4 regions of the Bacillus sp. Pc3 genome follow, and region 2 is predicted to be linked to each of the others. Evidence: riboswitches for the same ligand, from Rfam matches in the RefSeq annotation. Region 2 holds a riboswitch; each other region holds the start of a gene.
The links. Region 2 has a riboswitch for S-adenosylmethionine ahead of metN (methionine ABC transporter ATP-binding protein MetN). Riboswitches for the same ligand answer to the same signal wherever they lie in the genome.
Positions count from the first base shown of each region.

Region 1: linked by a shared signal. The riboswitch ahead of SB24_RS02005 (phosphoadenylyl-sulfate reductase) and the one ahead of metN (methionine ABC transporter ATP-binding protein MetN) in region 2 are both predicted to bind S-adenosylmethionine.
Region 3: linked by a shared signal. The riboswitch ahead of metK (methionine adenosyltransferase) and the one ahead of metN (methionine ABC transporter ATP-binding protein MetN) in region 2 are both predicted to bind S-adenosylmethionine.
Region 4: linked by a shared signal. The riboswitch ahead of metE (5-methyltetrahydropteroyltriglutamate--homocysteine S-methyltransferase) and the one ahead of metN (methionine ABC transporter ATP-binding protein MetN) in region 2 are both predicted to bind S-adenosylmethionine.

Region 1 covers NZ_CP010406.1:510,571-515,524, forward strand. The annotation lists gene SB24_RS02000 (sulfate permease) at 18-1,082, opposite strand; gene SB24_RS02005 (phosphoadenylyl-sulfate reductase) at 1,095-1,796, opposite strand; SAM riboswitch class I at 1,924-2,028, opposite strand; gene pyrE (orotate phosphoribosyltransferase) at 2,130-2,762, opposite strand; gene pyrF (orotidine-5'-phosphate decarboxylase) at 2,759-3,478, opposite strand; gene SB24_RS02020 (dihydroorotate dehydrogenase) at 3,447-4,382, opposite strand; gene SB24_RS02025 (dihydroorotate dehydrogenase electron transfer subunit) at 4,382-4,954, opposite strand, start outside.
Region 2 covers NZ_CP010406.1:2,896,505-2,901,458, forward strand. The annotation lists gene SB24_RS13785 (acyl-CoA dehydrogenase family protein) at 1-236, shown strand, start outside; gene SB24_RS13790 (arsenate reductase family protein) at 350-706, shown strand; gene gcvH (glycine cleavage system protein GcvH) at 766-1,149, shown strand; gene SB24_RS13800 (YusG family protein) at 1,204-1,440, shown strand; gene SB24_RS13805 (toprim domain-containing protein) at 1,510-1,875, shown strand; gene SB24_RS13810 (thioredoxin family protein) at 1,878-2,198, shown strand; gene SB24_RS13815 (SCP2 sterol-binding domain-containing protein) at 2,295-2,645, shown strand; SAM riboswitch class I at 2,756-2,862, shown strand; gene metN (methionine ABC transporter ATP-binding protein MetN) at 2,968-3,993, shown strand; gene SB24_RS13825 (methionine ABC transporter permease) at 3,986-4,654, shown strand; gene metQ (methionine ABC transporter substrate-binding lipoprotein MetQ) at 4,668-4,954, shown strand, end outside.
Region 3 covers NZ_CP010406.1:3,103,382-3,108,335, reverse strand. The annotation lists gene asnB (asparagine synthase (glutamine-hydrolyzing)) at 1-1,875, opposite strand, end outside; gene metK (methionine adenosyltransferase) at 2,019-3,221, opposite strand; SAM riboswitch class I at 3,391-3,530, opposite strand; gene pckA (phosphoenolpyruvate carboxykinase (ATP)) at 3,728-4,954, shown strand, end outside.
Region 4 covers NZ_CP010406.1:789,472-794,425, reverse strand. The annotation lists gene metE (5-methyltetrahydropteroyltriglutamate--homocysteine S-methyltransferase) at 1-1,733, opposite strand, end outside; SAM riboswitch class I at 1,817-1,971, opposite strand; gene SB24_RS03180 (S8 family peptidase) at 2,111-3,070, opposite strand; gene SB24_RS03175 (STAS domain-containing protein) at 3,290-4,123, shown strand; gene SB24_RS03170 (energy-coupling factor transporter transmembrane component T family protein) at 4,169-4,930, opposite strand; gene SB24_RS03165 (ABC transporter ATP-binding protein) at 4,905-4,954, opposite strand, start outside.

The DNA of each region.
Region 1 (4,954 bases), 1.6 Mb from region 2:
TAAACTCAGATTAATAGTTAAATGCCTCCGCCTTGTTCATGGACAGAGCGTTTCTCTTTTCGGATGGCTTTCATCAGACTGGCGGCTCCGCCAGCTGCCAAAAGCACGCTGGCCATCATAAAGATGGAATAGTAATCTCCTTTTAACAGCAGGGAGACAAGCAAATACGAAATCGACAGTGACAAAAACGGCGAAACGACCCATACTTTGAGCATCGTTTTCACGACTTCTTTATGAAAAACGTTCGGCCCGTTTTTGGCCATTCCGATACCGATAATTGATGATGATGTGACTTGCGCCAATGGGACCGGCAGACCGAAGACGGAACTGATAATGACAAGCCCCGCGCCGGTTCCTGAAAGCAGTATGCCTTCTCCGGCTGAAAATCTCGTAATCTTTTTCCCGTTGGTTTCAAGCACTTTACGTCCTAAAAGCAGAGCGCCGAGAGCGACAAAGATGCCTCCGTACAGCGTTCCTTTGGACACGCTGAGCACGCCCGCAGCAACCAAAGGGCCCACCGCATTTGCGACATTGTTCATTCCGGCTGAAAAAGCTTCCCAAAACCCCGCAATCAGCAGCACAATCCCCAAAATCTTCTGTTTCCGATTCGAAATGACTCGAATATTCAGAGAACTGAATACCTTCGAGACGAGAAACGTGAAACAGAACGCGACGAACGGTACGAGCACCCAAAAACTCACGATGACTAAAAGATGCTGTAAAAACAATACTTTGTACGCGACGCCGACACCGACAATCGCCCCGACAGTGACCTCACTCGTCGACAGCGGAATGCCGAGCACATTCGCCGTGAATAACGATAGCGCCGCCGATCCGATAATAATGCAGACAATGGTGAGCGTAATGGTTTGTTCGGGAATGATTCCGCCGCTGATCGTCTTAACGACTTCTCCGCCGCCGATAACCGCCCCTGACAGGACTCCGGCCGCGCAAATGATCAGCGCATACGTTTTCTTTTTAACGGCGCCGGACCCGTAAGCGACTCCCATTGAAGCCGCGGCTCCGCTGGCTCCGATATTCATGGCAAAAAACAGGCAGAATAAAATAGCGGCTAATTCCATCGTGCAGCTCCTTTATTCATGCAGTCCGCATTCTGTTTTCGCCATGCCGTTCCATCTGCCGCTCCGCAAATCTTCCGCGGTAAACGCAGGTGAAGTGCACGGTTCACAGCCGATGCTCGGATACCCCTGATCATGAAGGATATTGTAATCCAGCTCATGCTTGGAAGTATATCTCCAGATGTCTTTCCATGTCCAATGGATCAGCGGGCATACTTTAATCGATTGAAACTTGTCGTCTTTATTCAGGAAATTCGTATTCGCCCGGCTCGGCCCTTGATCCCGGCGAAGGCCGGACAGCCATGCCGGATGCCCTGCGAGCGCTTCTCTTAACGGCAGAATTTTTCTGATGTAGCAGCACTGGTTCGGTTCTCTTTCCCACAGTTTATCTCCGTGAGCCTCGGCCTGTTCTTCAAGAGTAAGGCTGGGCTTTTTCAGGATAATGTTCAGTCCCGGGTAACGCTCTTTCACTTTTTCGATCGTTTCATATGTTTCTTTAAAGTGAAGACCCGTGTCGAGAAACACGATTTCCGCGTCTTTCTTTACTTTAGAAATTAAATCGATCAGGACGATGCCCTCAATCCCGAAGCTGCACGCGTAAACAAGCTGGTCTCCGTAGTGGCCGTATGCCCATTTTAAAACGGACAGCGCGCCTTTATAGGAATCGTCTTCCGGAAATGTAATCGCCGGCTCTTCCCATGTGTCATACGTTAGCATTTTTCCTTTCCTCCTCCCGGAGACAATCAAACAGCTGTTGTTTTCTGCCGGTTGTCTTATCCCTCAATCTTTTTTTCATATAAAAAACTTTCAATCCAGCGGAATGAAAGACAGTGACCCGGTATAGCCCTTATCTTCAAAATGCTGTGCATTTTTCTGGATGCGGCACCTTGCATGACACGCAGGTTGCCGGGCGTCATCGGTCCAGTCCCTCAGCCGCTCTTGATAAGCTTTTTAGATTTGTACTAAATTTTAGCACAATTCTAACAGAAGTCAACCCGAGTTTTTTGATAGGAATAATAAAACAGGCCCTGAGGCCTGTTTTTATTGTCATTATTTTTTAAACCAATCTTTTGACTCGGGATTCTGTTTCCATGATTTCAGTTTCTCAACGTCATCTGAATGAATCGTTCCGTTTTCAAGCGCGACTTCAATCAGCGTGTCATAATCCGTTAACGAGTAATAAGGAAGACCCGCTTTTTTAAAGGCTTCTTTTGCTTTCGGCAGTCCGTATGTAAAAATGGAAATGACGCCGAGGACTTCCGCGCCCTCTCTTTGAAGGGCCGCCGCAGCTTCAAGCACGCTGCCTCCGGTAGAAATCAAGTCTTCAATCACGACTGTTTTTTGTCCTTTCTTAATGGCGCCTTCTATTTGATTTCCTTTGCCGTGCGCTTTCGGTTTGCTTCTGACGTAGCACATCGGCGCGCCTGTACGGTCTGCGAGAAGCGCAGCATGCGGAATGCCCGCCGTTGCAGTGCCCGCGATCATCTCCGCCTCGGGAAAATGCTCTTTCAGCAGTTTGCCAAGCCCGTCCGCCACATCATTTCTCACTTTTGGATACGACAATGTCAGACGGTTGTCACAATAGATCGGTGATAAAATGCCGCTCGCCCACGTAAACGGCTCATTCGGGCGTAAAAAGACAGCTTCAATGTGTAATAGATGTTTTGCGATAGCCTGTTTCATCGGCGAACGCCCTCCCATTCCAGTTTAATTGCTTCATATGCTTCAACGGGGTTTTCCGCTTTTGTAATTGAGCGGCCCACAACGATGGCTGACGAACCGTTTTCTTTCGCAAATGACGGAGTCGCCGTCCGGACTTGATCGTCAGCTGTGTCACTGGCCGTGCGGATGCCCGGTGTGACTGTCAGAAATGAAGGCCGGACCGCTTCATAAATGGCTTTTGTTTCATGTACCGAACATACCACTCCGTCCAGCCCGCACTCTTCCGCCATTTTGCCGTAATGCACAACCGTTTCTAACAGCGGCTTATGCAGCAGAAGCTCTTCCTTCGCCACCTGCTCTGAAGTGCTGGTCAGCTGAGTCACCGCGATTAAAGACGGGCGTTTTCTGCCTGCCGGCGTGCCTTCTTCAAGCCCCTCAAGGGCCGCGCGCATCATGCGTGCGCCCCCTGCTGCATGCACATTGACAAGATCAACGCCGAGGCCGGCCAGCCGCTTCATCGCTTTATTGACCGTAGTCGGGATATCATGAAGCTTTAAATCTAAAAATATATCACAATTTCGTTCTTTTAATTGGTGAATGATGGCGGGGCCTTCCTGATAAAAAAGTTCCATCCCCGTTTTGACAAAAAGCCTTTCCTTTTCAAACAAGTCTAAAAACGTTAAAGTCTCTTCCCCTGATGCAAAATCAAGCGCGATGATGGGCAGGTTGTTTTTCATGTTTCCAGCTCCTTCCGATGCATTCACTTACAGATTGAAAGCCGTGCTGGCGCAGCACACGGGGGAGCTGTTCTATGATTTCCGGGCAGACGAACGGATTGACGAAGTTTGCCGTGCCGACGGCAACCGCACTCGCTCCCGCAAGAAGAAATTCTAATGCATCCTCTGCGGTCTGAACGCCGCCCATCCCGATAATCGGGATTTGAACGGCCTGGCTGACTTCGTATACCATCCGGATGGCGACCGGTTTGATCGCCGGGCCTGACAGTCCGCCCGTTTTATTTGCTAAGATCGGCCGTCCCGTCTTAAGATCGAGCCTCATCCCGATGAGTGTATTAATCATCGTCAGACCGTCAGCACCGGCCGCTTCAATCGCTTTAGCAATTTCGGTTATGTTTGCGACATTAGGCGAAAGCTTCACATACACAGGCACTGCGGAAACTTCTTTCACCGCTTTTGTCAGTTCGGCCGCCATGACGGGATCAGTACCAAAAGCAATCCCCCCCGTTTTGACATTCGGACATGAAATGTTAAGCTCAAGCGCATGCACATTCGGCGCTTGGCTGATGTGCTCGGCCACTTCTTTATAGTCGTCCACCTGAGAACCGGCGACATTTGCGATAATCGGCGTGTCAAATTGTTCGAGCCAAGGCAGCTCATGATTGAGCACATGCTCAAGGCCGGGATTTTGCAGACCGATGGCATTCAGCATGCCCGCGCTTGTCTCCGCCACTCTCGGCGTCGGATTTCCGAAGCGGGCTTCGTTCGTCGTTGCTTTAATCATAATGCCTCCGAGGCATGATAAATCGTAAAATCCGGCATATTCTTTCCCGAAACCGAAACATCCGGAAGCGGGGATGATCGGATTTTTCAATTGGAGACCCGGCAGATTCACCTCTAACATTACAGCGCCACCTCCTCAGCTTTAAATACCGGCCCGTCAAGGCAGACCTTTACATAGGATGTATCGCTTTCACCCGTGCGGCACACGCAGGCGAAGCAGGCTCCGATGCCGCAGCCCATCCGCTCTTCCATCGAAAGATAAACCTCTTTATGGCCGTACTGCTGCTTCAGAGCTTTCAGCATCGGTGTCGGTCCGCAGCTTAGCAGGACATCGAATTCGAGCTGCTTTTCACGGATGACATCGGTGACAAACCCTTTCTCTCCATATGTTCCGTCAGCCGTCGCCACATAGGTGTCTCCGTACGCACGACATTCCTGTTCGTAAAAAACATCCTTTGCTGATTGAAATCCAAGCACATGAATGACGTTTACGCCTTTTTCCGTCAGGCGCTTTGACAGTTCCTGCAAAGGCGGAACCCCCACTCCGCCTCCGACTAACAGCGCGGTTTTGCCGGGTTCAATCCGCCGGATGGGGAATCCGTTGCCGAGAGGGCCGAGAACGTCTATCCTGCCGCCCTCTTTTTTCTCGGACAAAAGACGCGTTCCCTCACCGTCAGCTCTGTAGATAACGGA
Region 2 (4,954 bases):
ACGGTGCCGAAAAAGCCGCGCAGAAGCTGTTATATACGGAAATCTTTGCCCAGGAAGCCCTTCAGAACATTGAAGCGCACGCCAAAGAATCACTGATCGCCATGGAGGAAGGAGACTCCCTCCGCATGATGCTTTCCGTGCTGCGCAAACTGACGCGCCTGACGCCGAAAAACCTCATTCAGAAAAAACGTGAAGCGGCAGCCGCCGTCTTCCGTGAAGAAAAATATACGGTCTGACCACATGCTGAAAGCGCTCCTTCATCAGGGGCGCTTTTTCACGAAGCAACGTTATAGGTTTTTACAAGTGATTGTGTTAAAATAACGACGATCATTTACAAGGGGTGAAGAAGATGTCGTTAAATTTTTACTGGTACCCTAAATGCGGAACGTGCCGTAATGCGAAAAAATGGCTGGAAGACCGCGGTAAGGAAATAAACGAAATACATATCGCGGAGGAAACTCCGTCGAAAGAAGAAATTAAAGACCTCTATGAGAAGAGCGGTCTTGAGCTGAAAAAGTTTTTCAACACGAGCGGAATGAAATACCGCGAGCTGAACTTAAAGGAAAAGCTGTACCACATGTCAGAGGATGAACAGCTCGAACTCCTGGCATCAGACGGTATGCTCCTGAAACGCCCGATTACGACAGACGGCGAAAAAGTCACTGTCGGCTTTAAAGAAGACCAATTCGAAAAATATTGGATGTAATGCCAGGTTCAAAGAATTATGGTATCTTCTTATTATAAGAAAAAAATGGAGGGATTTAGATGAGCACACCGAAAGATATGCGTTATTCCAAAGAGCACGAATGGGTCAAAGTTGAGGACGGAAAAGCCCGCATCGGGATTACACATTTCGCGCAAGCCGAACTTGGCGACATCGTCTTTGTCGAGCTTCCGGAAGTCGGCGCCGAAATTAAAGCGGACGAGCCATTCGGCAGCGTGGAATCCGTCAAAACCGTATCCGAACTGTACGCACCGATTAACGGAACGGTGACGGAAGTGAACGAAGACCTTGATGACAGTCCTGAATTCGTAAACGAGTCTCCGTATGAAAAAGCGTGGATGATCGTCGTGGAACCGGCTGATGCTGAAGAAATCGAAAACCTCATGACTTCCGAGCAATATGACGAAATGACACAGGAAGACTGATCGGATAGCAAACGGGCCATTTGGACATTCTATCTGTAACGGGAGGTGTCTAAAATGGCTTTTGATAAACAAAAGGTCGATGTGACGGAGAACGTTACGGGCCGCTTTCAAAACGGCCGGTTTTCCTTGTTTCATGAAAATGAAGCCATCGGCGAGATGACAGGCATGGACCAGTACGAGCTCAAACAGGGCTTTTCATTTGAAAATCAAAAATTTTATAAAACAGCCGATGTCATAAACGGCAGCGATCCGAAATATGTCGATTGCGATTATGAGAATGGCTGGTGTTAACAGTTGGCGGTGAATTTCACTGCCTTCTTTTTCAATCTGACGCTAAAACAATCGGCAGGTGACGCGCTTATGTACAACGGAGATGAAAAGGTCATTATCGTAGAAGGAAAATCTGATAAAATCAAAGTCAGGGAAGTGCTCATCGAACCCGCGGAGATCGTCTGTACAAACGGGACAATCGGCCAAACCGAACTGGAAGATTTGGCGGACCGCCTGTTTGACAGAGACGTCTATATTTTAACGGACGCAGATGACTCCGGAGAAAAATTAAGAAAACAGCTGAAACGGGAGCTTCCCGACGCGCGCCATATTTATATAGACAGAACATACAGGCAAGTCGAGTCGTGCCCGGGCCATCATCTCGCATCTGTGCTGATCAGAGCCGGCTTTGATGCTGACACTGTATTTTTGAAGAAGAACGACCTGAGGTGGTAATCATGAAAGAACTCCAAGAAAATGAACTCGAATCGATTCAGGATGACGTTTATCTCCTGTATTTGTACACCCCGTTTTGCGGCACATGCCAGCTGGCGTCCAAAATGCTTACTGTCGTCGAAGAAATGCTGCCCGGCGCCGCCTTCTATAAAAACAACGTGAATTATTCCCCCGCATTCGCCAAAGCCTATCAGATTGAAAGCGTTCCGTGCTTTTTGCTGTTTAAAGGCGGAGAGCTTGTTGAGAAAGGATACGCCTTCCGCTCCGTTTCCTATTTATATGAGCTGATTAAACAAAAAACATCGCAAACGTTCCCGATGTGACAATATTTACAGGAAAATGTCGTGCGGTTTATAAAGGGTTCTGTCCGTTAAAAAGAGAAAGTGTATGTATGGCCATTAAAACGGGAGGTTATACGAGTGGAGAAAATAGAAGTTTCAGAGAATGACGGACAGCATCTGTTTTTGAAACCGCTATTAAACGCCTCAACGCTGCTGATTACATTCCAAGGAGAAACAGAAGCCTTAACGGTCTCAATTAACGGACAGGGAGAAATGAGAAAAACGTCGGTTTCAAAGGAAAAATCTAATTTGACCTTTTACGGAAACCAGACGGAAATCATTCATCTCCTGCATGGTGATGTCTCTTTGCAAAAGCTTATCCAAAGCGGAAAACTCAAAGTGAAAGGATCATTCAGAGCTCTGCTGAAGCTGGAGGCCATCCTCTGGCTGACAAACGGATTTTTTCAGGCGATCAGTAAACGGCCGTAACTGCCAATCTACTATGTGACAATAGCTTCCAATATTTATTTTATTGACTTTTTATCATTCGCCGTGCTATTCTACAGTAAGAATTTCCGGACGAAAATACGATATGTTTTCTCTTATCAAGAGAGGTGGAGGGAAGTGCCCTATGAAGCCCGGCAACCATCAACAATGTTGAAATGGTGCCAATTCACTCGAAGCGGTCTGCTTTGAAAGATGAGAGAAAGGCCTTTTTCAATAAGCCTTTCTGCTCATTTTTGCAGAAAGGCTTTTCTTTTGTGGAGAAACCCGGAAGATTTCTTAGAATAGTGTAAGGCGGGTGATTGCTTTGATCCATCTTCAAAATGTTTCAAAAATTTACAAAGCGAAGCATGGGGATGTCAATGCTGTCCAAGATGTCACTCTTGATATCAAAAAGGGCGAAATATTTGGAATTATAGGATATAGCGGAGCTGGTAAAAGTTCCTTAATCCGTCTCCTGAACGGCCTTGAAAAGCCGACGTCGGGAACCGTGGAAGTCGCGGGGACGGAATTAAATAAAGTAAGCAGCCGCGGGCTGAGAAAAGCGCGCCAGGAAATCAGCATGATCTTCCAGCATTTTAACCTTCTGTGGTCGCGCACCGTCCGGGAGAACATTATGTTTCCGCTGGAAATCGCCGGCGTGAAAAAAAGCGAACGGGTCCGCCGCGCTGATGAATTGATTAAACTGGTCGGATTAGAGGGGAAAGAAAAATCTTATCCGTCGCAGCTGAGCGGCGGTCAAAAGCAGCGTGTCGGCATCGCCCGGGCGCTCGCCAATAATCCGAAAGTCCTTCTGTGCGATGAAGCGACATCAGCGCTCGATCCGCAGACGACCGATTCAATTTTGGATCTTTTATCCGATATAAATGACAGACTCGGCCTGACGATCGTGCTCATTACCCATGAAATGCACGTCATCCGAAAAATCTGCAACAGAGTCGCAGTCATGGAAAACGGGAAAGTCGTTGAAGAAGGCGAAGTACTCCAAGTTTTCAGAAACCCGCGCGAACCGATGACCAAGCGTTTCGTTCAGCAGGTGACAGAACCGGAAGAGACGAAAGAAACCATCCAGCATTTTCTGCAGGAAACAGCGACAGGAAAAACGATTCAGCTTTCATTTGTCGGGCAGGCCGCCGAGCAGCCCCTCATTACGGAAATGATCCGAAACTTTGATGTGGACGTCAATATTCTGCAGGGGAAAATTTCACAGACGAAGGACGGAGCCTACGGTTCTTTATTCATTCATATTGACGGTCAGGAAAAAGAAGTAGAAAACGTGATCCGGTTCATCAAAGACAAACAGGTAGAAGCAGAGGTGATCACAAATGTTTGAAAAATGGTTCCCGAACGTTGATATAACCGAGCTGTGGACGGCCACATACGAGACCCTTTATATGACGGTCATCGCTTTAGTTTTTTCATTTATCATCGGAGCGGTTCTCGGTCTTCTGCTCTTTTTAACGGGCAAGGGAAGCTTATGGGAAAATAAAATCATTAACACCGTGATTGCGGCGGTCGTTAATATTTTCAGGTCTATTCCGTTTCTTATTTTAATTATTCTGCTTCTCGGCTTTACTAAGATTTTGGTCGGATCGATTTTAGGACCGAACGCCGCATTGCCGGCGCTGATTATCGGCTCCGCGCCGTTTTACGCCCGTCTTGCGGAAATTGCGCTCCGGGAAGTCGATAAAGGAGTCATCGAAGCTGCCAGATCAATGGGAGCAAAGACATCGACGATTATCTTCAAAGTGCTGATTCCTGAATCAATGCCTGCGTTAATTTCAGGCATCACCGTTACGGCCATCGCCCTGATCGGATCTACCGCCATTGCCGGCGCCATCGGTTCAGGCGGACTCGGAAACCTTGCATATGTAGAAGGCTACCAGTCCAATAATACGGATGTAACGTTTGTAGCGACAGTATTTATACTCATCATCGTCTTTATCATTCAGATTATCGGTGATGTGATTACAAATATAATAGACAAAAGATAAGGGAGGATTTACATTGAAAAAGATTATATTAAGTGCGCTGCTGCTTGTGTTCGCGGGAGTTTTGACCGCCTGCGGATCAAACGGCTCAAATAAAAAGGAAATCGTCGTCGCCGCGACAAAAACACCGCATGCTGAAATCTTAAAAGAAGCGGAACCGCTCTTGAAGGAAAAAGGCTACACATTAAAAGTAAAAGTGCTGAACGATTACAAAATGTACAACAAAGCGTTAGCTGATAATGAAGTGGATGCGAACTACTTCCAGCACGTTCCTTACCTTGAACAGGAAATGAAAGAAAATAA
Region 3 (4,954 bases), 210 kb from region 2:
CTGATGATTCAGCTCTTCCGGCACCAGTCTTTTTTCAACATTGATGCTGTGCCAGATCATGAAGATCAGCACGGTCCAGATTTTGCGGCTGTTGTCCGCTCTGTCGGCACAATGATCTTCCAGAAGCTGAAGGACATAATCCTTTTCAATATAAGCATCTGTTTCACTTTCACGAATGATGTTGCGAACCCATTCGTTCATTTCATTTTTCAGCCAGTGGCGGATCGGCACAGGGAAGCCGAGTTTTTTGCGGTTAAGCACATGATCAGGCACTACCCCTTCAGCAGCTTTGCGCAGAAGGTATTTCGTCGTGCCGTTTTTCGTTTTCAGTTCATCCGGAATTTTAGAAGCCACGTCAAACACGACTTTATCAAGGAACGGCACGCGCAGTTCCAATGAGTTGGCCATCGTCATTTTGTCAGCCTTTAACAGGATGTCGCCGCGCATCCACGTATGGATGTCAACATACTGCATTTTATTAATGTCGCTGTATGAACGGCTTTCCGTAAAGTACGGCTTCGTGACATCACGGTATGAAAGCTCTGGATTGTAATGTTTGAGCAGCTGTTTTTTCACGGGCTCTTCAAAAATCTTCGCATTACCGATATAACGCTCCTCAAGCGGTGTGCAGCCGCGGACTAAGAGGCTTTTCCCTCTCATTCCTTCAGGCATGACGGACGCCACATGAAGAAGCATTTTTTTCAGACCGGACGGAATGCGTTCAAACGGTTTAAGCGAAAGCGGTTCGCGGTAAATATTGTATCCGCCGAACAGCTCGTCCGCGCCTTCCCCGGATAACGCGACCGTTACATGTTTTTTCGCTTCTTTCGCGACAAAGTACAAAGGAATCGCCGCCGGATCTGCAAGCGGGTCATCAAAGTGCCAGACGATTTTCGGAAGCTCGTTCATATACTCCTCAGGAGAAATGACTTTGCTGATGTTTTCAATTCCGAGCGCGGCAGCCGTTTCCTTCGCTACGTCAACCTCACTGAAGCCCTGCTGCTCAAAACCGACGGAAAATGTTTTAAGGCTCGGGTGAAATTCTTTCGCAACTGAGACGATAAAAGAAGAGTCAATACCGCCGGATAGAAACGAACCGACAGGCACGTCACTTCTCATGTGGACTTTGACAGAGTCAAAGATTGCGTCTCTGACTTCTTTCACCAATTTATCTTCATCAGACTGAACAGGCTTGAAGTTCGCTTTGAAATATGTTTTAAACGCGATGTCGCCTTCCGGACGGATCGTAAACTGGCTGCCCGGCTCGACTTTTTTCACTTCAGCGTCAAGCGTGCTCGGTTCAGGAACGAATTGGAAAGACATATATTGCTGTAAAGAAGCTGTATCAAGATCAATGCCGTTTTGAGCGGCCATTAAACTTTTTCTTTCAGATGCAAAATATACTTTGTCCCCGATGGTTGTGTAATACAGCGGTTTAATGCCGAACGGGTCTCTCGCGCCGTACATGACGCGGTCAGCTTTGTTCCAGATTAAAAACGCAAACATTCCGCGAAGCTTTGAAGCAGCTTCTTCTTTATAATGACGGTATGTCGCAAGGAGCACTTCGGTATCGGAATCTGTATTGAAAGTGTAGCCTTTCGCTTCAAGCTCTTCTCTCAATTCAATGTAGTTATAGATTTCGCCGTTAAAAATGATCCAATATTTTTCGTCTTCATATGATAAAGGCTGTCCGCCGTTTTCTACGTCAATAATACTGAGCCGTCTGAAGCCGAATCCGACGTGCTCGTCATGATAATACCCATCGCTGTCAGGACCGCGGTGAACGATCATTTGGTTCATTTGTTTGATTAGCTCTTCTTGATCTGCGGTTTGAGTTAATGGATGCTTATTAAAAACACCGACAAATCCACACATAGTATAGCCTCCATAAGTGTAATTTTCTAATTGGACCCCCTTTTTATAGACGCTTTGTTACGCCATTGGTTTCACGCTATGTAAAAAATAAGCATGGCAGCATCTACAAAAAGGGAAAGCCGCTTAAGTAAGCGGCTATAAAATTATTCTCCTAGTGCTTCTTTGCGAAGCGCATCCGCCTTGTCAGTACGCTCCCAAGGAAGATCCACATCATGACGTCCGAAGTGGCCGTAAGCAGCTGTCTGCTTATAGATCGGGCGGCGCAGATCAAGCATTTTAATAATGCCGGCAGGTCTCAGGTCGAAGTTATTCCGTACGACTTCGATCAGTTTTTCTTCAGAAGCTTTTCCTGTATCAAATGTATTGATAGAAATAGAAACAGGCTGTGCCACGCCGATTGCGTATGCAAGCTGCACTTCACAAGAATCAGCAAGACCTGCTGCCACGATGTTTTTCGCTACGTATCTCGCAGCGTATGCCGCAGAACGGTCTACCTTCGTCGCATCCTTACCGGAGAATGCGCCGCCGCCGTGGCGTGCATATCCGCCGTATGTGTCAACGATGATTTTACGGCCGGTAAGACCCGCATCACCTTGAGGTCCGCCGATTACGAAACGTCCCGTAGGGTTGATGAAGTATTTTGTTTCTTCATCGATCAGTTCCTCAGGCACGACAGGATTAATGACATGCTCTTTCAGATTGCGCTGAATCTGCTCAAGCGTAATTTCCGGGTGGTGCTGAGTTGAAATGACGATCGCGTCGATGCGGACCGGCTTGTTGTTTTCATCATATTCAACGGTAACTTGCGTTTTGCCGTCAGGGCGAAGGTACGGAAGAATGTCTTCTTTGCGGACTTCGCTCAAACGGCGGGCTAATTTATGCGCTAAAGAGATCGGAAGCGGCATAAGCTCTTTCGTTTCGTTACACGCATAACCGAACATCAGGCCTTGGTCTCCCGCTCCGATTGCTTCGATTTCAGCATCGCTCATTGTGCCTTCACGCGCTTCAAGAGCCTGATCGACACCCATTGCGATATCCGCAGACTGTTCATCAATTGATGTTAAAACAGCGCAAGTCTCCGCATCAAATCCATATTTGGCGCGTGTGTAGCCGATTTCTTTAATCGTTTCACGGACTGTTTTCGGAATGTCAACGTATGTTGATGTAGTAATCTCTCCGCTTACCAGCACAAGTCCTGTCGTTACAGATGTTTCGCAGGCTACGCGCGCGTTCGGGTCATTTTTTAAAATCTCATCTAAGATACTGTCAGAAATTTGGTCACAGATTTTGTCCGGATGACCCTCAGTAACAGATTCAGATGTAAATAGTCGACGGTTTTTACTCATTCACTTTTCCTCCTGAAAAAAGATCTTTTGCAAGACCTTTTCATATGATACGGAACTCGCTCCCTCTTAATACAATGTCATACTATATCAGAGAATGTTAATTGGCATATTTTATGAAATAAAAAAACCTTTTCCACTCGAGGAAAGGGTTTGGTCTGTGTGCCTTTCACTCTTATCGCTCAAGGAAAATATTAAACCTTGCATCAGGTTAGCACCTTGGTTTCCCACAGTGTTTTCACCTGCTTTTTTACAGAGAAACCGGTTGCTGGGCTTCATCGGGCCTGTCCCTCCGCCAGCTCGGGATAAGAGTATCCGCTCAATGAAATATCTTATCGTAAAAGGGCGGAAAGTGTCAATATGAATTAAAGCGATTACGCGCCTTTATTTCGGGAAGCAATGGAAAAACACAAACAAAAAACCGCAAATAGTATAGACTATTTTCAGATATATGTTATACTAATTCCACATTCAGCGAAATACAAATAAACCGGCAAAGGAAGGTTTTTATGAAATTAGTTGATTTAACCGCAGATCTTCAAGCATTACTTGCAAGTCCGAATGTGCATCATAATTTATCGGCTCCAAAACTTACCGAAAAAGTGATCAGCCGAAATGAAGGAACGCTGACATCAACGGGCGCCGTACGCGCCACCACCGGCGCATATACAGGCCGGTCACCTAAAGATAAATTTATCGTCCGTGAACAAAGCACAGAAAATCAAATTGATTGGGGCGCGGTGAATCAGCCCATTTCTGAAGAGGCATTTGAAAAGCTGTACGCCAAAGTCGTCAGCTACTTAAAACAGCGGGATGAACTGTTTGTGTTTGAAGGATTCGCGGGAGCGGATGAAAAATACAGACTCCCGATTACAGTCGTAAATGAATTTGCGTGGCACAATTTATTCGCGCGCCAGCTGTTTATCAGACCGGAGACGGATGAAAGAGACAGGCAAGCGCAGCCTTTCACCATTCTCTCAGCTCCGCATTTTAAAGCAGATCCCGAGACAGACGGCACGCATTCGGAAACATTTATCATTGTCTCTTTCGAAAAGCGCGTCATTTTAATCGGCGGCACCGAATACGCCGGAGAAATGAAAAAATCAATATTCTCCATTATGAACTTCCTGCTTCCGCAGCAGGATATACTGCCGATGCACTGCTCAGCCAATGTCGGTGAAAAAGGCGATGTCGCCCTGTTTTTCGGCCTTTCCGGCACAGGGAAAACGACGCTTTCAGCCGATGCGGACCGCAAACTGATCGGCGATGACGAGCACGGCTGGTCAGATTCCGGCGTTTTCAACATTGAAGGCGGATGTTACGCTAAATGTATCAATCTGAGCGAGGAAAAAGAACCGCAGATTTTTCGTGCGATCCGCTTCGGGTCTGTTCTTGAGAATGTCGTGCTTGATGAAAAAACGGGTGAAGCGGATTACGACAATTCCTTCTACACGGAAAACACAAGAGCCGCATATCCGATTGAGATGATCGGCAATATCGTGCAGCCGAGCATTGCCGGCCATCCGCAGGCGATCGTCTTTTTAACGGCGGACGCATTCGGCGTGCTCCCTCCGATCAGCAAACTGACGAAGGAACAGGCGATGTATCACTTCTTAAGCGGGTACACCAGTAAACTCGCGGGAACCGAGCGCGGCGTGACATCTCCGCAAACGACTTTCTCGACGTGCTTCGGTTCACCGTTCCTTCCGCTTCCGGCGCATGTATATGCCGAAATG
Region 4 (4,954 bases), 1.9 Mb from region 2:
GCGATTTCTTTTCTTGAAATATCCACACGCGGGAATGACCAGTTTAAGATGGTGACAGGTCCCGTCAGCATGCCTTTCATGTGTTTTTCCGTCAGCGATTGGGCGTAGACCGTATCTTTTACCGTCATCGGTTCGATAAATTCGACATCTCCGAAAATGACAGGCGGACGTACGCAGCGTGAACCGTAAGACTGCACCCATGCATATTTCGTAAAGGCGAATCCGGCCAGTTTTTCACCGAAGTATTCGACCATGTCCGTCCGCTCGAATTCTCCGTGAACGAGCACGTCTAAGCCGATTTCTTCCTGAATGTCAACCCAGCGCTTCGTTTCCGCATTAATAAAGGCTTGGTACTGTTCATCCGTCCAATCTTTTTTCCGCCATTTTTGCCGTGCGCTCCGCACCTCTGCAGATTGAGGGAAGCTTCCGATTGTCGTCGTCGGCAGAAGGGGAAGACCGAGTGATTCATTCTGCAGCGCCAATCGTTCTTCAAAGCTTGCCGGACGGGAGAAATCTTTTTCCGTCAGCTGATTCAGCTCTTCTTTTTGAGCTGAGTTCGCTCCTGTTGCGAATGCTTTTAAAGCCTTAAGTGCCGCTTTTGATTCTTCGATCTGCTCACTGACGGCCGCTTTGCCGGACAGAAGCCCTTCTTTTAAGACGCCGAGTTCAGCCAGTTTTTCTTTAGCGTATGACAGGCCGTTCAGCAAATCCTTTTCAAGATGCTCGTCAGGGTGTTTCGCCACCGGCACGTGCAGAAGGCTGCTTGAAGGCTGAATCCATAACTCCTCAACATCAGCGTGGCTGAGGATATCCAGAGCCGCGTCCAGGCGTTCTTCAACATCGATTTTCCAAATGTTGCGGCCGTCGATCACACCGGCTGCCAGCACTTTATCTTTCGGGAAGCCGTGCTTTTTCAGCTGATCAAGGTTTCTGCCTTTATCATGCACGAAGTCAAGCCCGATTCCCTGTACGGGATAAGAAACGAGTTCTTCATATGCATCAACCGAATCGAAGTATGTCTGCAGGAGGACATTCAGTCCTGAAAGCTCTTTTGTGATCGCTTCATAGAGTTCTTTTGCGGCACGGACGTCTTCAGAAGAAGCTGTCACAAGGGCCGGCTCATCGATCTGAACCCATTTTACGCCTTCAGCTTCAAGTTCTTTCAGCAGCTGCACATAAAGAGGAACAAGGCGTTTTTGAATCGCTTTCGCTTCTGATTCTTCGTATCCTTTCGCAAGTGTGACGAATGTGTACGGACCGACGATGACAGGTTTTGTTTCCGCTCCGAATTCTTCTTTGATCCGGCGGTAGTCGTCAAGCTGTTTGTTTCTCGTCAGACGGAATTCAATGCTTTCGTCATATTCAGGGACGATGTAATGGTAGTTGGTATTAAACCATTTCGTCATTTCACTGGAAACGGCGTCTTTTACACCGCGGGCAATCGCAAAGTATGTATCAACGGGATCCGTGATGCTGCGGAATCTTTCCGGAATCCAGTTAAAGCTGACGGCGGTATCAAGCACATGGTCATAATGGGTGAAATCAGAGACCGGCACGATATCGACATGTTGGTCAAGCTGTGTTTTGACAGCTGATAAGAATAAACCGTCAAGCTCTTTAAGAAACGTTTCTTTATCAGTTTTACCTTTCCAATAAGCCTCAAGCGCTTTTTTCCATTCTCTGTTCAAGCCGATTCTCGGAAAACCGAGGTTCGAAGTTTTGATTGTTGTCATTAAGTTTCCTCCTTTAAGTGAGATGTAACAAAAAAGCCTCTTTCTCATGAGAGAAAGAGGCTTTAACTTCAAAATGCAAGCCTCTCTTATCTCTCAGATCACGTCTGATGGAATTAGCACCGTGCCTTATGAGACATTCGTCTCGGCGCAAAAATCACGCGCCCCATTTCACAATGGAATTACGGTCGGTTGCTGTTGGGGTCAAAAGGCCAATCCCTCGCCCAACTCTCGATAAGAGAAAATATTTCAATTTTTTTGAAAAGTTACATCATTTGTTGGTTATCTTATCAGCTTATTCAGATCACTGTCAATAGAAAATCTCACATTTTAAAAATTAGTGATGTGACAAGCTGATCAATCATTATATGAGAAAAATATCAGAAAGACAGCAGCTGTGCCTGTTCGGCTCTTTCCATCAGCACTTCAGGCGCGTCTAAATACAGGAATCCGTTCCCGGCCAATGTTTTGGCGATGTCCAAAGGAAGGGTCCGCCGCACGAGCTGGGCGTAGACTTCAGTCTCAGAAAGCGTCCGCTGAAACGCGTCCTGTTCAAGCCCTTTTATTAAGGCAAGCGCTCCGCTCACATGCGGGGCGGCCATTGAAGTGCCCGTCAGTTTCCCGTATTTATGGTTGGGAAGGGTGGAGAGAATATTTTCTCCCGGAGCCACCAGGTCAATCTCTTTGTTGGCGTTTGAAAATTCAGACGATTTACGGGCGATTGAGACTGATCCGACTGCGATCACTTCGTTGTAAGCGGCCGGATACGACAGTTCCTCTGTACGCTCGTCTCCGTCGCCTTCGTTTCCTGCCGCGCAAACGACCAGAACACCGCTTTTTACCGCATTTGTGACGGCTTCTTTCAATTCAGGCACATCGCTTGGCCCGCCGAGTGACATGGAAATGATATCGGCCTTTTGTTCAACGGCGTAGTTGATGCCGTTAATGATCCATTCGTATTTGCCGCTGCCGTTTTGACCGCCGAGAACTTTAACGATTAAAAGGCTTGCTTCCGGCGCGACACCCGAAATTCCGCCGTTTGAATCATTGGCGGCAATCGTTCCGGAAACGTGTGTCCCGTGTCCGTTATAATCGGAAATCGCGTCTTCTTTGCCTTCGTCATCATCGGTGAAGTTTTTCCCGCCGACAATCCGGTCTTTCAAATCAGGATGATTGATGTCGCAGCCTGTGTCAAGCACCGCGATTTTAATATCCTTGCCTTTAAACCCTTTTGCCCACAACTCTGGCGCCTTAATCACTTTAATACCCTCTGGAAGCTCGTTTACCTCCATGATCTGTTCATCCGTGACATAAGGAATCAAATGCATTTCACCATTCATAAAAAAGCCCTCCTTTTTTATGCTTGCGAGTGGATACAAGGGTGTTGCTACTATTTTATGGCAGAGCATGCCGGCCGGAAAGAGTCATTTGAAGCATTTTCATAAAAAAGGCGTAATCTATCGTACTAAAAAATTTCAAATAAATGGATAGTTTAACAGCTTTTATTTTCATTCATGATCCGCTGACGCTATAATTGGAAATGGGAAAGGAGAAGAGATATGAAGATAAGTGAAGCATTGTACAACTATTTTTCAGAACAAGTGGATCAAATTGCGAAAGAGTGGATCGAAACGATGGAAGATTCGGATCCGAATTCGATTTATTCTTTGACAAATCCCGTCATCACAGAAGAACTGACGGAGCAGGATAAAGAATTTTACCGGCATATTAATAAAATGTATATCATGCCGGAAAAAGAATTTTTAGAAGAGTTCGAGCGGTGGGTGATTGAGCTTGCGAAAGACCAGAAGCATCTGGATACTCCCGTCCAGTATGTGGTCCGTGAATTCATGAGAAACCGGAGACTATACGTCAGTTATTATAATGCGTTTGCCGATAAACATGAATCTTCGTTTGCACAGGGGGAAAGGAAGAAATGGGAGAATTTAATTGTACAAGTATTTGATTTTACGATTTACACGTTTGTCGATCATGCCGAGCATAACTCAAAAATGCAGCTGAATGCGCAAAGAGAAATGATTTTGGAGTTAAGCTCGCCGGTTATCACGCTGAGCAAACGGACGGCGCTGCTGCCGCTTGTCGGCGATATTGACACGGAGCGCGCCAAATTCATTCTTGAAAATACGCTGAGCACATGTGCAAAACGGCTGATTGAACATCTGCTAATTGACCTGTCGGGTGTAGTGGTTGTCGATACGATGGTGGCGCATCAGATTTTTAAATTAATTGAGGCGCTGAAATTGATCGGCGTCACGTCCACTTTATCCGGAATCAGGCCGGAAATCGCTCAAACCGCCGTACAGCTCGGCATTAATTTCTCAGATATTACGGTCAAGTCCAATCTCGCTCAGGCTCTCAATTATCATCAATAACATACATAACAAAACAGGCTGCCGAATCACTCCGGCGGCCTGTTTTTATACAAACAACAATGAAATGAGCCAGCTTGCCCCGAATAACAGAAGCACGAGCAGGAAAAAGCACCAGTCGGCGCGGCGCACGGTAACAGTTCTGTAAAACGTGCGGTTTCGGCTCCCCGTAAAGCCTTTAGATTCCATCGCGATCGCCGTGCGTTCCGCCTTTCTGATTGCGCCTGCCAATAGCGGAATGGTGAAGCGCCTGAAGGCGGAGAGCTTTCCTTTCAGCCCGGAATCAGACGCCGCGCCCCTGATTCTGTGCGCCTGCCGGATGATCAGGATTTCATCTTTCAGAAGAGGGAGAAACCGGAACCCCGCGATAACGCCGTATGCAAGCTTGGGCGGCAGCTTACACTGCTGAATCAGACTGAGCATGAACAGAATCGGATCGGTTGTGAAAAGAAACATCATCGACAAAGCGGAAAAACATAAAATACGAAACGCGATAGAAATCCCGAGCGCCGCGTTATCACTGTTGACGGCAATCGGCCCGAGCTTAAACAGCAGGTTGCTTCCGGTTGTCGGGACGTTTCCGAATACGGCGGCTGTCCATAAAGAACCGAAGGCCAGAATGACAAACGGAATCGTGAACAGCAGCCATTTTTTCAGCGGCACACGCCCCGCCGAGAGGACGCCTCCCGCAATGATGATATAAAACAAAGCAGGGGTGTACGGATTATAAATAAACGACAGCATAATGACGCATAACAATACAGCCGCCGCCTTTATTGACGGGTTAACAGCCTCCAGCCGCAAGTTCATTTCTCCGCCTCCTGTCGTGTTTCA